DNA from 3 places in the Leucobacter chromiiresistens genome. Region 2 is predicted to be linked to each of the others. Evidence: predicted binding sites of a transcription regulator. Region 2 holds the regulator's gene; each other region holds the start of a gene.
What was found. Region 2 encodes LexA, which represses DNA repair genes until DNA is damaged. Its sites were predicted from a motif close to TCGAACANNTGTTCGA; they were not measured.
Positions count from the first base shown of each region.

Region 1: the regulator LexA is predicted to act here: its motif matches at 1,946-1,961, upstream of BLT44_RS06405 (phosphorylase family protein).
Region 3: the regulator LexA is predicted to act here: its motif matches at 2,790-2,805, upstream of uvrA (excinuclease ABC subunit UvrA).

Region 1 covers NZ_FNKB01000001.1:1,383,090-1,387,972, forward strand. Annotated here, with positions in the region: gene BLT44_RS06385 (nucleoside phosphorylase) at 1-95, shown strand, start outside; gene BLT44_RS06390 (HAD family hydrolase) at 92-826, shown strand; gene BLT44_RS06395 (S-ribosylhomocysteine lyase) at 781-1,272, opposite strand; gene BLT44_RS06400 (hypothetical protein) at 1,333-1,656, opposite strand; gene BLT44_RS06405 (phosphorylase family protein) at 2,025-2,585, shown strand; gene BLT44_RS06410 (DUF981 family protein) at 2,738-3,466, shown strand; tRNA gene BLT44_RS06415 (tRNA-Ser) at 3,565-3,655, shown strand; gene BLT44_RS06420 (MFS transporter) at 3,746-4,883, opposite strand, start outside.
Region 2 covers NZ_FNKB01000001.1:2,794,016-2,798,898, reverse strand. Annotated here, with positions in the region: gene lipA (lipoyl synthase) at 1-958, opposite strand, end outside; gene lipB (lipoyl(octanoyl) transferase LipB) at 955-1,632, opposite strand; gene lexA (transcriptional repressor LexA) at 1,718-2,383, opposite strand; gene BLT44_RS12775 (LysM peptidoglycan-binding domain-containing protein) at 2,646-3,050, shown strand; gene BLT44_RS12770 (histidinol-phosphate transaminase) at 3,132-4,220, shown strand; gene hisB (imidazoleglycerol-phosphate dehydratase HisB) at 4,264-4,872, shown strand.
Region 3 covers NZ_FNKB01000001.1:2,228,737-2,233,619, reverse strand. Annotated here, with positions in the region: gene uvrB (excinuclease ABC subunit UvrB) at 1-58, shown strand, start outside; gene BLT44_RS10170 (helix-turn-helix domain-containing protein) at 64-915, shown strand; gene BLT44_RS10165 (VOC family protein) at 867-1,304, opposite strand; gene BLT44_RS10160 (RES family NAD+ phosphorylase) at 1,408-2,082, opposite strand; gene BLT44_RS10155 (MerR family transcriptional regulator) at 2,079-2,714, opposite strand; gene uvrA (excinuclease ABC subunit UvrA) at 2,837-4,883, shown strand, end outside.

The DNA.
Region 1 (4,883 bases), 1.4 Mb from region 2:
ACACCGACATGGGCGACTACGACCCGTATCGCGAGATCGTAGTGACCGCGGTCGACGCGGCGCTCACCGCGGCGCTCGACGTGCTCGTCTCGTGAGCGGGGCGCTGCGCACCGCTCGCCTGCCCTTCGCGGCGGTGCTCTTCGATTGCGACGGGGTGCTCGTAGACTCCGAGACGATCACCATCCGCGTGCTCGCCGAGATGCTCCGCGAGCTGGGCTGGGAGATCTCGTTCGAGGAGACGGTGCGCGCCTTCATCGGCCGCGCGCTCGTCGACGAGTGGGAGGTGATCCTCGCCAACACCGGCTTCCGCATCACGGATGCCTGGGTGCACGAGTTCCACGTGCGACGCGACGACGCCCTCCGCGTCGACGTTGCGCCGATGCCCGGGGCCGAGCGGATGATGGCGGAGGTGGTCGAGCGCTTCGGCGACCGCATCGCCCTCGCGTCGGGCGCGGATCGCGTGAAGATCACGATGCAGTTGGACGTGACCGGCCTGGGGCGGTGGTTCGGGGACCGCGTGTTCAGCGGCATGGAGCTGGCGGCGAGCAAGCCGGCGCCCGACGTCTACCTGGCGGCGGCTGCGGCGCTCGGCGTCGACCCGGCCGACGCCCTCGTGGTCGAGGACACCGTGGCGGGGGTCACCGCGGGCATCGCGGCCGGTGCCACGGTATTCGGGTTCTCGACGGGGAGCGCGGTCAGCACCCGTCCCGAGGCGCTGCGGGGTGCGGGCGCGTCGCTCGTGTTCTCGAGCCTGGAGGAGCTGCCCGGCCTGATCGACGCCTACGCGATGCGCGAGCGGTCGAACGCGTCGAGGCTGATGCCCTGAGCGAGCACCGCCTTCGCCCACTCCTGGGCGGAGTGCAGGCTGTGATCGCGGTAGTTGCCGCAGCTCACCGCCTCGGTGCCGGGCACGTCGCTCCAGGTGACGCGCTCGACGAGGTCGGTGAGGGAGCTCTTGATCGCCTCGGCCACGGCCTCGACGCTCGGCTCGCCCCACGCGATCAGGTGGAAGCCGGTGCGGCAGCCGAAGGGTGAGATGTCGATGAGGCCGTCGAAGCGGGTGCGCAGCAGCGCGGCCAGCGTGTGCTCGATGGTGTGCAGGCCGGCGGTCGGAATCTCCGCCTCGTTCGGCTGCACTAGGCGGATGTCGAAGTTCGAGATCGCGTCGCCCTTCGGGCCGTGCTCGACGCCGATGAGGCGCACGTACGGCGCCAGCACCTTCGTGTGGTCCAGTGAGAAGCTCTCCACCTCGGCAAGTTCGACATCGCTCATGCGCTCCAGTGTGCCACGGGGGATCGGTGCGCGCGGCGCAGATTACGCCGCGTGCACCGATCAGGCAGCGCGCGCGAGTTCCTTGCGGGTCAGGGCGATGCGCGCCCGCTCGCTGGAGGGGAGCTCGGAGACGGTCACGTTCCAGCCGGCGCGGTCGAGCCGCTTGAGGTCGCTCCGGGCGTCGGTGAGACGGTCGGTCTCGACGACGTAGAGCGTGCGGCCCGAGCTGCGGTAGACCGAGCGGCGCTGCGCCCAGTCGGGCACCAGCATCTCGTCGGCTCCGCTCAGGGAGTGGTAGGGCGTGCGCAGCGGCGCGGCCGCGGCGGGCCGGGCGTCTGCGGTGCGGGCGGCGGGGGTATGGGTGATTCGGGTATGCGAAGTCATGTTGTTCCTTTCGTGGCGCACCGTCGTGGTGCGCGATCCCCGAGCGATTCTCGGGGTGTGGCTCACGTGGAGCCCTGCGCTGCTTCGCCGGGGCTGCGTCGGTACAGCCCGCTCGATCTGCGCGATCGAAGGCGGAGCGCATCTGCACCGGTCTCATCGGGGGACCGGCCTCGTCTGGAGGCCTGCGGTGCTCGGTGGGTGTCGCGGCTTCTGACGCAGAGTTGAGGTGATCTCGACGTGCCGTTCAACGGCGATCATGCGTACGGCTCGCGAACCCGACACCTCATATTAGAACACATTTTCGATCGGCGCTAGTGTGGTGTCGAATATCCGGATCGACGGGCGCTCGCGCGCCGCTGGGAGCACCGATGCCTGAACCCTCCACCCTGCTCGTCTTCGCGCACCGCGACGAGGCCTCCGCCTTCGGCGACGTGCCGCACGTCGTGACCGGCGTCGGCAAGGTCAATGCGGCGGTGACGCTCGCCGCCGAGCTCTCGGAGCGGCCGGCGGAGCGGGTCGTGGTGCTCGGCACCGCGGGCGTCGTGAGCGATGGGCCGGAGCGGCCGTCGCTCGACGCCGTCTACCAGATCACCGGCGTGGTGCAGCACGACTTCTCGCTGCCCTCGCCGGAGCTGCGGCCCGGCGGCGACGCGATCCTGCCCCCCGAGTCGACCGCGGTCATCGCGACGGGCGACGTGTTCGTGCAGAGCGACGCGCAGCGGGCGGCCATCGCCGGGCTCGGAGCGAGCCTCGTTGACATGGAGGCGTACGCCTACGCCAGCGTGTGCGCCCGCTTCGGCGCCGCGCTGCAGATCTTCAAGGTGCCCTCCGACTTCGCGGATTCGGCGACCACCGATGAGGAGTGGGACGCGATCGTGTTCCGCAAGAGCGAGCAGCTCCGCGAGTTCTGGGACGAGCGGCTGGCGTAGCGCGTCGACGCCGGCCGAGCGCGCGTCGCGGCGGTGCGCACGCGCACGTGCGTCGTGCGGGATCCGCTCCGCGTCAAGGCCGTCGCCGCACCCGCGCCCCCTGCGATAGACCTGGAGCATGCGGCGTGCGCTGCGCCGAGGGAAGGGGAGAGATGCATCTCATGGAGACCGATGGGCTCGTCGTCGACTGGACGCTGATGCCCACGTACAACACGATCATGTCGCTCGCCGCGGGCGCCGGGCTGCTGTGGATGCTCGGCCTCGTGCGAGCGCTCCGGCGCCCCGAGGGCTTCGCGCCGGAGGGCTGGGCGCTGACCGCGGCCGTGCTCGGCGGCATCCTCACCCTCACCGGAGCCCACATGACGCTCACGTGGCCGCTCGCCGCGTACTTCCCGTTCGACAACATCATCTTCGGCGAGCCGAGTCTCGGGTTCGGGGTGCTGCTGCTCGCAGCGGCCTTCCTGCTGTGGCGCCGCTCCGCCGTCATCGCCGCGTCGCCCGACCCGGGGGCGCAGCTCGCGCGCACCGCGTACCCGTTCGGCGTCTTCGTCTTCGGGCTCGGTCTCGCGATGTTCGGGATCGCCGCGGCGGGCATGGTGTTCCAGCTCTTCGCCGCACCGCCGGAGGAGCCGATCTCGGGCGCGTTCGCCGAGTACCCGTGGGTGGAGGCGACGTTCATGTCGGGCCTCTTCGCGCTCGTCGGGGTCGGAGCGGTGCTCTTCCCCTTCGCCCTGCGCGGCTTCAGCTCCGCGGCGCCGAAGCTGCGGCCGGTCGCGGTCGTCGCGGGAGCGGCGTGGGGGCTCGCCGGGCTCGCCTTCCTGCTCTTCGGGGCGCTGAACTACTTCACGCACATCGGCCTCATCATCAACACGACCGCCTAGCGGCGCCCCGCGGGCTCGTGGGGCGCCGCGTACCGTCCGCGACGCGCCCCGCCCGGCCGGATTCGCGCCGCGCGCACTCATCACGTAAGCTCTTCCGCGGTGACGTGTCCGAGCGGCCGAAGGTGCAACTCTCGAAAAGTTGTGTAGGGTAACCCCCTACCGTGGGTTCAAATCCCACCGTCACCGCCACCGAGGGCCCCGCGCCCCTGCCACTGCAGGGAGGCGCGGGGCCCTCGCTCGTTCGCTCGTTCTGCGCCGGCGCACCGATCGCGCGGCTGTCTACGCCGCGCCCTCCGGAGCCGGATTCCTGATCCCAAGGAACGACACGATCGCTCCCGCGAAGAACAGCACCCCCGTGACGATCGCCGCCGAGTGGAAGCCGCCGAGATCGAGCCGGCCCCCCACGATGGTGGCGAGGAGCGCGATGACGATGAGGCCCGCGACCCGCGAGATCGCGTTGTTCACGGCGGAGGCGATCCCGCTGCGCTCCGGGCCGATGGCCCCGAGGATGGCGGCGGTGAGCGGGGCGACCATGATCGACAGCCCGAGCCCCATGACCACCATCGACGGCAGCACCTGCCCCCAGTAGGAGAACTGGTCGCCGACGAGCAGCAGGAGCAGGGCGCCGCACCCGAGCAGGAGCGGGCCGACGGTCATGAAGAGGCGCGGGCCGTACCTGCCGGCGAGCGCACCCACCTTCGAGCTCAGCAGCACCATGAGGATCGTGATGGGGAGGCTCGCGAGGCCCGCGAGCGTGGCGGTGAGCGCCGGGCCGTTCGGGTTCTGCAGGTACACGCCGATCACGAAGCCGTTGAGCGACAGCGCCGCGTAGATGAAGAGGGTCGCGAGGTTGCCCGTCCAGAAGTTGCGCACGCGGAAGAGCGCGAGCGGCAGAATGGGCGACGTCACGCGCGTCTGCCACCAGAGGAACCCGAGCAGCAGTGCGACGCCGGCGCCGAGCGGCAGCCAGATGGCAGGGCTCGCCCACCCGTGCGCCGGCTCCTCGATGAGCGCCCAGACCGCGAGGCCGAGCCCGATCGCCGCCGCCGCGCCGCCGAGCCAGTCGATGCGCACGCCCCGCCGGCGGTCGTCGGTGTCGGGCAGCTTCGTGAGCATCCAGAGGGTCGCCCCGATGGGCAGGACGTTGATGAGGAACACGAGGCGCCACGAGAGGTAGTCGGTGAAGACGCCGCCGAGCAGCGGCCCGACGATCATCGCGCCCGTCGTCACCGCCGTCCAGGCGCCGATCGCGCGACCCTGCGCGGCCCCGGCGATGCGCGACGTGATGAGCGCGAGCGAGCTCGGCAGCAGGAACGCGCCCGCGGCTCCCTGCAGCGCGCGGGCGAGGATCATCATCTCGGGGTTCACGGCGAGCCCGACCGCGATCGAGGCGATGCCGAATCCGATCAGCCCGATC
Region 2 (4,883 bases):
CCGCGCCGCTGCCCGCGCCGGTCGCCTGCGCCCACAGGCGACCGGCGCGGTAGGAGGAGCGCACGAGCGGGCCGGCGAGCACGCCCGAGAACCCGAGCTCCTCGGCCTCCAGCTGCATCTCCGCGAACTCGTCGGGGTGCACCCACCGGTCGATCGGGTGGTGCAGCGCCGAGGGGCGCAGGTACTGGGTGAGGGTGAGGATGCGGCACCCAGCGTCGCGCAGCTGCGCCATCGTCTCGCTGACCTCGGCGCGGGTCTCGCCCATGCCGAGGATGAGGTTCGACTTCGTGATCATGCCGGCGTCGCGGGCGCGCTCGATGATGCCGAGCGAGCGCTCGTACCGGAACCCGGGCCGGATGCGTCGGAAGATGCGCGGCACCGTCTCGAGGTTGTGCGCGAACACCTCCGGGGCCGCCGCGAACACCTCGGCGAGCCCCTCGGGGCGGCCGCCGAGATCGTCGACGAGCACCTCGACCCCGGCGCCCGGGTTCAGCTCGTGGATCTGGCGGACGGTCTCCGCGTAGAGCCACGCGCCCGTGTCGGGGAGGTCGTCGCGCGTGACCCCCGTGATGGTCGCGTACTTCAGCCCCATCGTGCGCACCGACTCCGCGACGCGGCGCGGCTCGTCGCGGTCGAGCGGGAGCGGCTTGCCCGTCGAGATCATGCAGAAGTCGCAGCGGCGCGTGCAGATCGAGCCGCCGATGAGGAAGGTCGCCTCGCGGTCCTCCCAGCACTCGAACACGTTCGGGCACCCCGCCTCCTGGCACACGGTGTGCAGCCCCTCGCGCTCGACGAGATCGCGCACCTCGCGATATTCGGGACCGAGCCTCGCCCGCGTCTTGATCCATGCGGGCTTCCGCTCGATCGGGGTCTCGGCGTTGCGCGCCTCTATGCGGAGGAGGGGTCGGCCCTCGGGTGCGGGTCGCTCTCCCGTCGACGGCAGTCGCCGGGCGCTCATGCGACGAGCTCCGCGATCGCGGCGGCGAGCCGGCCGTCGAGGAAGGGGGCGAGCTCTGCCGGTGCGATCCGGCGCCCCGCCATCGCGCTCAGCGTGGTCACCCCGGCGTCGCGGATGCCGCACGGCACGATCGCGGCGAAAGGGGCCGGATCGTTGCAGCAGTTCACGGCGATGCCGTGGGTGATGATGCCGGCTCGCGCGTGGAGGCCGATCTGGGCCACCTTGGCCGGGACGTCGTGGTGCTGCACCCAGACCCCGGAGCGCCCCTCGATGCGGGCGCCCGCCAGCCCGAGGTCGGACATGGCGGCGATGATCGCGGTCTCGAGCGCCCGCACGAGATCGACGACGCCCGCGCCGCCGCGCAGTCGGATCACGGGGTAGCAGACGAGCTGGCCCGGCCCGTGCCAGGTGACCCGCCCGCCGCGGTCGACGGGAACGACCGGGCTCCCATCCGCGGGGTACTCCTCGGGATCGGCTCGGCGACCGGCCGTGTACACCGACTCGTGCTCGAGCATGATGACGGTGCCGCGGTCGGCTCCGCGCTCGATGCGCGCGACGGCGGCGGCCTGCAGGTCGAGGCCGCGCGCATACGGCACCAGGTCGGGCGCTAAACCCGCGACGGTGGTTGCGGGATGGGGGAGCGCACGGGAGGCGGCTGACGTGGTCGCGGTCATGCGACCACCTTAGATGGACTCGGTGCAACAAATCAAACGGCGGCCGAAGCCGCGCGCCGCCGGGGGCGCGCGTCGGCGGGCGCGCTCAGACGGACCGGAACACGGCCACGACGCGGCCGAGCACCTCGGCGTGGTCGCCGAGGATCGGCTCGAACGCGCTGTTACGCGGCAGGAGCCAGGTGTGGCCATCGCGCCGCCGGAACACCTTGACCGTGGCCTCGCCGTCGAGCATCGCCGCCACGATGTCGCCGTTCTCGGCCTCGCGCTGCTGGCGGATCACCACGAAGTCGCCGTCGCAGATCGCGGCGTCGACCATCGAGTCGCCGACCACGCGCAGCATGAACAGCTGGCCGTCGCCGACGATGGTGCGGGGGAGCGGCACGATCTCCTCCACCTGCTGGTCGGCGGTGATCGGCACGCCGGCCGCGATCTGACCGACGAGGGGCACGTAGGCGGCCTCCTCGGGGCGCTCGGCCGGGGCCTCGGCGATCGCCGCCGAGGTGGAGGCGAGCTCGACCAGGATCTCGAGCGCGCGGGGACGATTCGGGTCGCGCCGGATGTAGCCGCCCAGCTCGAGGCGACTGAGCTGGTGGGTGACGCTCGACAGCGATGAGAGGCCGACCGCGTCGCCGATCTCGCGCATGCTCGGGGGGTACCCGCGGCTCTCCACGGAGCGCGCGATGCACTCGAGGATGGCCTGCTGCTTCTCGCTCAGCGGCTTGGCGGATCGGGGCGCGGCTGCGTCGCTCATCGCTGTCCTTTCTGGCCCTGTGGGCGATGCGGATGGGGCGCGATCCATGAATGTCGGTGGGTGCTGATTCAGTGATCCCGTTGATCGAAACCTTAGTCGTGCCGTTCGAACACGGGCAAACATACGTTCGAGTGTCGCCGAAAATAAGGGAACATGCGTTCGAACCACCGGTTGCGGTTTCGCTTCATCGAATAAATATTCGAAACAGATGTTCGGTGCGGGCGGCGCTCGCAGCGGCCTCGCATCAGGAAGGGATGTCATCATGAGCGCAGCAGCGGTTCAGGGTCAGGATTCACGGGAGACGATCGACGCTTCGGGCGCACTCCGCCTGACGCGGCGCGGGCGCATCGTGCTCGGCGCCCTCGCGACGATCCTCGTCGCGGGCGTGCTCGCCCTCCTCGCGTCGCTCGCCGCTCCCGAGGCGATGGCGTCGGGCGAGGGGCCGAACGGCGAGCAGTTCGAATACGTCGTGGTGCAGCCCGGCAGTTCGCTCTGGTCGCTCGCGAGCGATCTCGACCCCGCGGCCGACCCCCGCGACCTCATCACCGAGATCGTCCAGCTGAATCAGCTCGACGACTCGTCGGTGCAGGCGGGCGAGGCGATCGCGGTTCCCCTGCGCTACTCCGACAACCCCCTGGTGGTGTCGGGCGACGAACTGGGCGCGTGAAGGCGGTGCCCGGCCGTCGGGTGCACGAGCGCCTGGCGGGCTCGCCCCTCGCATGAGGTGCGACGGTCGTAGAATTGCCGGGTGACCAGTTTGAGCGACCTCCCTCTCCGTGACAACCTCGTGGGGCAGCAGCCCTACGGCGCACCGCAAGACGCGGTTCGAGTGAGCTTGAACGTGAACGAGAACACGCATCCGATCCCCGAGAACGTCGCTATCGACATCGTGCAGTCGCTCGCGCGCGCGGTGACCGGTGTGAACCGATATCCGGATCGCGAGTTCACCGAGCTCCGCGGCGCACTGGCAGGCTATCTCGGTTACGGCCTCGTCGCTGAGCAGGTGTGGGCGGCCAACGGGTCGAACGAGGTGCTGCAGCAGGTGCTGCAGGCGTTCGCCGGCCCCGGGCGCTCGCTGCTGAGCTTCACCCCGACATACTCGATGTATCCGCTGCTCGCGGCCGGTACGGACACGGCCTGGATCGGGGTCGAGCGCCCCGCCGACTACGCGCTCACCCCGGAGGCGGTCGTCGCCGCGCTGCGCGAGCACCGGCCGGACGTCGCGATCCTCTGCGGTCCGAACAACCCGACCGGCACGACGCTCGACCGCGAGGTGATCGTCGCCGCCTACGACGCCTTCGACGGCATGCTCGTCATCGACGAGGCCTACCAGGAGTTCGACACCGAGCGCGAGAGCGCCGTCGCACTGCTGCCCGGTCGGCACCGGCTCATCGTGTCGCGCACCATGAGCAAGGCGTTCGCCTTCGCGGGAGTGCGACTCGGCTACCTCGCGGCCGACCCCGCCGTGATCGATGCGCTGCGCCTCGTGCGGCTGCCCTACCACCTCTCCGCGCTCACCCAGGCGGCGGCCACCGCCGCCATCCGGCACGCGGACGCGATGCTCGCGACCGTCGCCGACATCAGCGCGCAGCGGGATCGGCTCGCCGGCGCCCTGACCGAGCTGGGCTACACCGTGCACCCCTCGGGCGCCAACTTCCTGCTCGTCGGCGGCTTCGCCGATCCGGAGGCGACGTTCGAGGAGCTGCGTGCACAGGGGATCCTCATCCGCAATCTCAGCATCCCCGGCCACCTGCGCATCACCGCGGGCACCGCGGCCGAGACCGGCGCCGTGATCGACGCGATCGCGGCACTCGGCCCGGGAGGAGCGCGGGGCTGACGCAGCGCCCGTCGCGAGACGCGACGCCGATAGACTGGTGACCATGACTGCCGCACCCCGCACCGCATCGCTCGAGCGCTCCACCAGCGAGTCGCAGATCAGCGTGCGCGTCGACCTCGATGGAACCGGAACGTCGCAGATCGAGACGGGCGTGCCGTTCTTCGATCACATGCTCACCGCGTTCGCGCGCCACTCGCTGACGGACCTCACCGTCAACGCGGTCGGCGATGTGCACATCGACGTCCACCACACGGTCGAGGACACGGGGATTCTGCTCGGCCAGGCCATTCTGGCGGCGCTCGGCGACAAGGCGGGCATCTCCCGCTACGGCGACGCGCTGGTGCCGCTCGACGAATCCCTCGCGCAGGCCGTCGTCGACATCTCGGGGCGGCCGTACCTCGTGCACTCCGGGGAGCCCGCCGGCTTCGAACTGCACCTCATCGGCGGCCACTTCACGGGCTCCATGGTGCGGCACTTCTTCGAGGCGCTGACCCTGAACGCGCGGCTCACCGTGCACCTGAAGCTGCTCGAGGGGCGGGATCCGCACCACATCGCCGAGGCGGAGTTCAAAGCCTTCGCCCGCGCCTTCCGCGAGGCCAAGGCGCTCGACCCCCTCGTGCAGGGCGTCCCCTCCACCAAGGGCGCGCTGTGAGCGATCAGCAG
Region 3 (4,883 bases), 570 kb from region 2:
CGAGCTGTCGGAGATCAAACGCGAGCTGCGCAGCATGGACCAAGCGGGCCACCTGTAGGCCTCATGTACACGGAGCGCGTGGTCGCGGGGCTCGGCGTGCTCTGGCGCGTCGAGCAGCCCGCGGCGCCGGCGGCGCTCGCGCCGGGGGCGCCGCTGGACCTGCGGTCCACCATCGTCCCCGCGGACGGCTGCGCCGACTTCGTGCTGCGCGGAGACGAACTGCACGTCGCCGGACCGTCGACGACGTGGATGCGCACGCAACTCGATCTTCACGGGCCGACCGTCGGCCTCCGGTTCGCGCCGGGAACCGCCGCGGCTGCTCTCCGGCGACCCGTCGCAGACCTGCGCGACGTCCTCGTCCCCGCAGCGGATGCAGTCGACGCCGCCGTCGCAAGACGCGTCGCCGCCGCGCTCCGCGCGATCGCCTCCCGGTCGAGCGCGCACGCGACCGGTCGGATCGCGGGCGGGCGGAGCACGCCGGCCGGCACGAGCGCGCGGGTCGCCGACGACGATCGCGTGCACGCCATCGCGCGGGCGACCGGTGCGGCCGGGCCGATCGCGTGCTCATCGGAGGGCTGGGCGCGAATGGTGCTGCGGGCAGCCGATCGTGCGGAGTCGCTCGGCGCCATCGCGTTCCGGCTCGGCTGGTCGGAGCGGCACCTGCACCGCAAGATGCTCGCCGAATTCGGCTACGGCTATGCAGCGCTGCGGCGCCTCCGTCGCGGTCTGCGCGCTCGGGCCGCAATGCACTCCGGCGCGGCGCTCGCGCTCGTCGCCGAACAGGCGGGCTACAGCGACCAGTCGCACTTCACGCGGGAGTTCGCGCGTCTCAACGGCGAGTCGCCAGCCGCGTACCTGCGCTCCCGTCAGACCGGCGGGCGCTCCGAGTCGGGCGACGCCGAGAGCGGGGCGTAGATGTCGACGGTGTTGCCATCGGGATCCCGCACCGTTGCGTACCGCTGGCCCCAGGGGGCGTCCCAGGGCGCCGTATGCGCCGCGGCCGGATCGCGCTCGACGAGGGCGGAGTATGCCGCATCGATATCGGTGGGCGACGCCGCGCTGCACGCGAATCCGATGCGGCCCTCGCCCGAGGGGAGCGAGAACCCGGGGGAGAAGCTCTCGATGGTGGAGACCGGATCCCACGCGAGCTTCAGGCCGCGCGGCAGCACGACCTCGACGTGGGGAGCGTCATCCAGCCCGTCCGGGATGGCGATGCCGAGGGATCGGTAGAAGGCGAGGGAGCGACCGAGATCGGCGGTCACGATGCCGATGAAGTCGAACGTCAGGTGCGGATTCAGGTTCATGGGGACAGGCTACGTCGCCCACGGCCCGGCTGTCTTGCACGAATCGGACCGGAACGCGCCGCCGCGAACCGCACCCGCACGGAACCCGGCGGGGACCATTGCGCTAGGGAAGCACTACGTAGCCGTAGCGCTCCGCGATGCGGTTGATCGCGCCGGTGAGCTCGTCGCGATCGAGGCGGAGCTGCGCCAGCGGGTGCTGCGGCAGCACGTCCATCGCGGGGCTCCACAGCGCGACCACCCGCGCCGAGGGCACGACCGAGGATGCGGAGATCACGCCGTCGAGGCTCGGGTACCTCGTGCGGATCGCGCGGGCCCAGGCGCGCGACGCCATGCGATCGCCCGAGGAGATCGCTCCATTGCCCCCGGCGACCGCCACCCAATCGCTGTCGCTGAGGTCGAGCAGCCGCAGGGCGCGGGTGCTCTCGAACACGGCGAGCGTCGGGGCGCCGCTCGTGCGGCGAACGATGCGCGTCGCCTGGAACACTTCGAGCATGCAGGCGGCGAACGCCGAGGCCGTGTCCTGCACGACGTCGGCCTGCTCGAGCACCGCGTAGAGCACGCCGTCGCCCGGCGCATCGCCGGGCGGCTCGGGGTGCGGGTCGAACCGCGCATCGAGGGGTCCGTAGGTGCGGAAGGAGTGCCACGCCGCCGGGTGCGGGCCCCCGGCGCGGAAGATGCGCGCCAGCGCGGTTCCAGGCGGCACCTCGCGCACCCAGCCGGCGTCGCGCTCGAGATCGGGGAACGCGGCCGCATCGGGCGGCGGCAGGAACTCGCTCACGGGAGCCGGTGGAGTGCGTCGTCGACGGCCGCCGCCGCCGCCGCCGGATCGCCGCCCTGCGCCAGCCACTCGAACGGAGCGAGCTCCTCGCCGTCGCTCGCCAGAGCGGGCGACGGCGACGTCAGCACGCGTTCCGCGAACAGCAGCGGGGTGCCATGAGGAATCGCGGCCGCGACGGTCGCCCATCCCGGAACCTCCCGGTCCTCCGGGAACTGGAAGCGCGGGAGGTGCCAACCATCGCTCCGGCGCTGCGCGAGGAGCGTGCCCGCCGCGCAGCGCTGGCGCACGCGAGCGGGGGTCACACCGAGCAGCTCCGCCGCTTCGGCGACCGTTGCGCTGCGTTCGGCGAGCGCGCGATCGGCGAGCAGCCCCTGCGCGGTGGCCCGCAGCGCATCGGGCTTCCGCAGCCCCTCCTCCGACACCCCGAGGCGCGCCAGTGCCGAGACCTCGGTCTCCGTCAGCGTGCGCGTGTCCGCGTGCTGGTGCGCGAGGAGGGTCGAGAGCAGGGCCTCCGCCGAGTCGACCCGCTCGGCGTCGAGATGCGTGACGAGATCGAGCAGGCGGGCCCGGGCGGCGCCGGCCGGCTGACGGGGGCGGTCCGCTGCGGCGGGGGCGAGGTGCGCGATCGACATGGCTGAACCTTTCGTATCCTTTCGTCAATAGTACCCGAAAATACTCGGCACCGGGATGCGCTCATGGCGAAAGCGTCGTAGGTATGTTCGAATTCCCGGTGCGCACCGCGTAGAATGAGCCGGTGACTTCGAAGCACTCCACCCCCATTCGATCCTCCGCAGCGCACGCCCAGATCAGCGTCCAGGGCGCCCGCGTGCACAACCTGCAGAACGTCGACCTCGCGATTCCGCGCGACTCGATGGTCGTCTTCACCGGGCTCTCCGGAAGCGGGAAGTCGAGCCTCGCGTTCGACACGATCTTCGCCGAGGGGCAGCGCCGATACGTCGAGTCGCTCAGCGCCTACGCGCGACAGTTCCTCGGGCAGGTCGACCGGCCCGACGTCGACTTCATCGAAGGGCTCAGCCCGGCGGTCTCCATCGACCAGAAGTCGACGAACCGCAACCCGCGGTCGACGGTCGGCACGATCACCGAGATCTACGACTACATGCGCCTCCTCTGGGCGCGCGTCGGGGTGCCGCACTGCGCCGTCTGCGGCGAGCGTATCGAGGCGCAGACCGTGCAGCAGATCGCCGATCGGCTGATGGGCCTCGAGGAGCGCACGCGCTACCAGGTGCTCGCCCCCGTCGTCAGCAAGAAGAAGGGGGAGTTCGTCGATCTCTTCCAGGATCTCGCCGCGAGCGGCTACTCGCGCGCGATCGTGGACGGCGACATGATCCAGCTCTCCGAACCGCCGAAGCTCAAGAAGCAGGTGAAGCACGACATCTCGGTCGTGATCGACCGGCTCGTCGCGGGCCCCGAGATCCTCGGCAGGCTCACCGACTCGCTCGAGACGGCGCTGCGCCTCGCCGGCGGCATCGTCGCCGTCGACTTCGTCGATCGCGACGCGAAGGCGGAGGACCGCGTGCAGCAGTTCTCGGAGCAGCTCTCCTGCCCGAACCAGCACCCCGTCCAGCTCACCGAGATCGAGCCGCGCACCTTCTCCTTCAACGCCCCGTTCGGCGCGTGCCCCGTGTGCTCGGGCCTCGGCACGAGCATGTCGGTGGACGAGGATCTCGTGCTCGGAGACCCCGAGCTCTCGATCGCCGAGGGCGTCATCGTCCCGTGGACGAGCCAGGGCAAGAGCCTCTACCAGTACTACGAGAAGCTGCTGGTGGGCCTCTCCGACGATCTCGGGTTCTCGCTGAAGTCGTCGTGGTCGGACCTGCCGGAATCGGTGCAGCAGGCCGTGCTCTACGGCAACGACTTCAAGGTCAACGTGCGCTGGCGCAACCGCTTCGGCCGCGAGGTGAAGTACTCGTCGGGCTTCGAGGGCGTGATCCCGTTCATCGAGCGCCAGTACGCGGAGGCGGAGTCGGACGCGAAGCGGGATCGCTGGTCGGAGTTCCTCCGCGAGGTGCCCTGCAGCGCCTGCAACGGCCAGCGACTCAAGCCCGAAGTGCTCGCGGTGACCGTGAACGGCCGCTCGATCGCCGCGGTCGGCGAGTACAGCCTGCTCGATGCGAAGGGGTTCTTCGACGACGTCGAGCTCACGGAGCGCGAGGCGAAGATCGCCGCGCAGGTGCTGCGCGAGATCCGGCTGCGGTTCGACTTCCTCATCGAGGTGGGCCTCGGGTACCTCACACTCGCGCGCGCAGCCGGAACGCTGTCAGGCGGAGAGGCGCAGCGCATCCGCCTCGCGACGCAGATCGGCTCCGGGCTCACCGGAGTGCTCTACGTGCTCGACGAGCCGAGCATCGGGCTCCATCAGCGCGACAACCGCCGGCTCATCGAGACGCTCATCAAGCTGCGCGACCTCGGCAACACCCTCATCGTCGTCGAGCACGACGAGGAGACGATCGAGGCCGCCGACTGGATCGTCGACATCGGCCCCGGCGCGGGCGTCGAGGGCGGCACGGTCGTGCACTCCGGTCACTACGACGAACTGCTGCGCAACCGCGAATCGCTGACCGGCGACTACCTCGCCGGTCGTCGCAGCATCGAGACCCCGAAGCGCCGGCGCAAGCGCGACCGCAAGCGCGAGCTGAAGGTCGTGGGCGCGCGCTCGAACAACCTGCGCAACGTCGACGCGACGTTCCCGCTCGGAGTGATGACCGCCGTGACCGGCGTCTCCGGCTCGGGCAAGTCGACGCTCGTCAACGACATCCTGTACCGCGTACTCGCCAATCAGC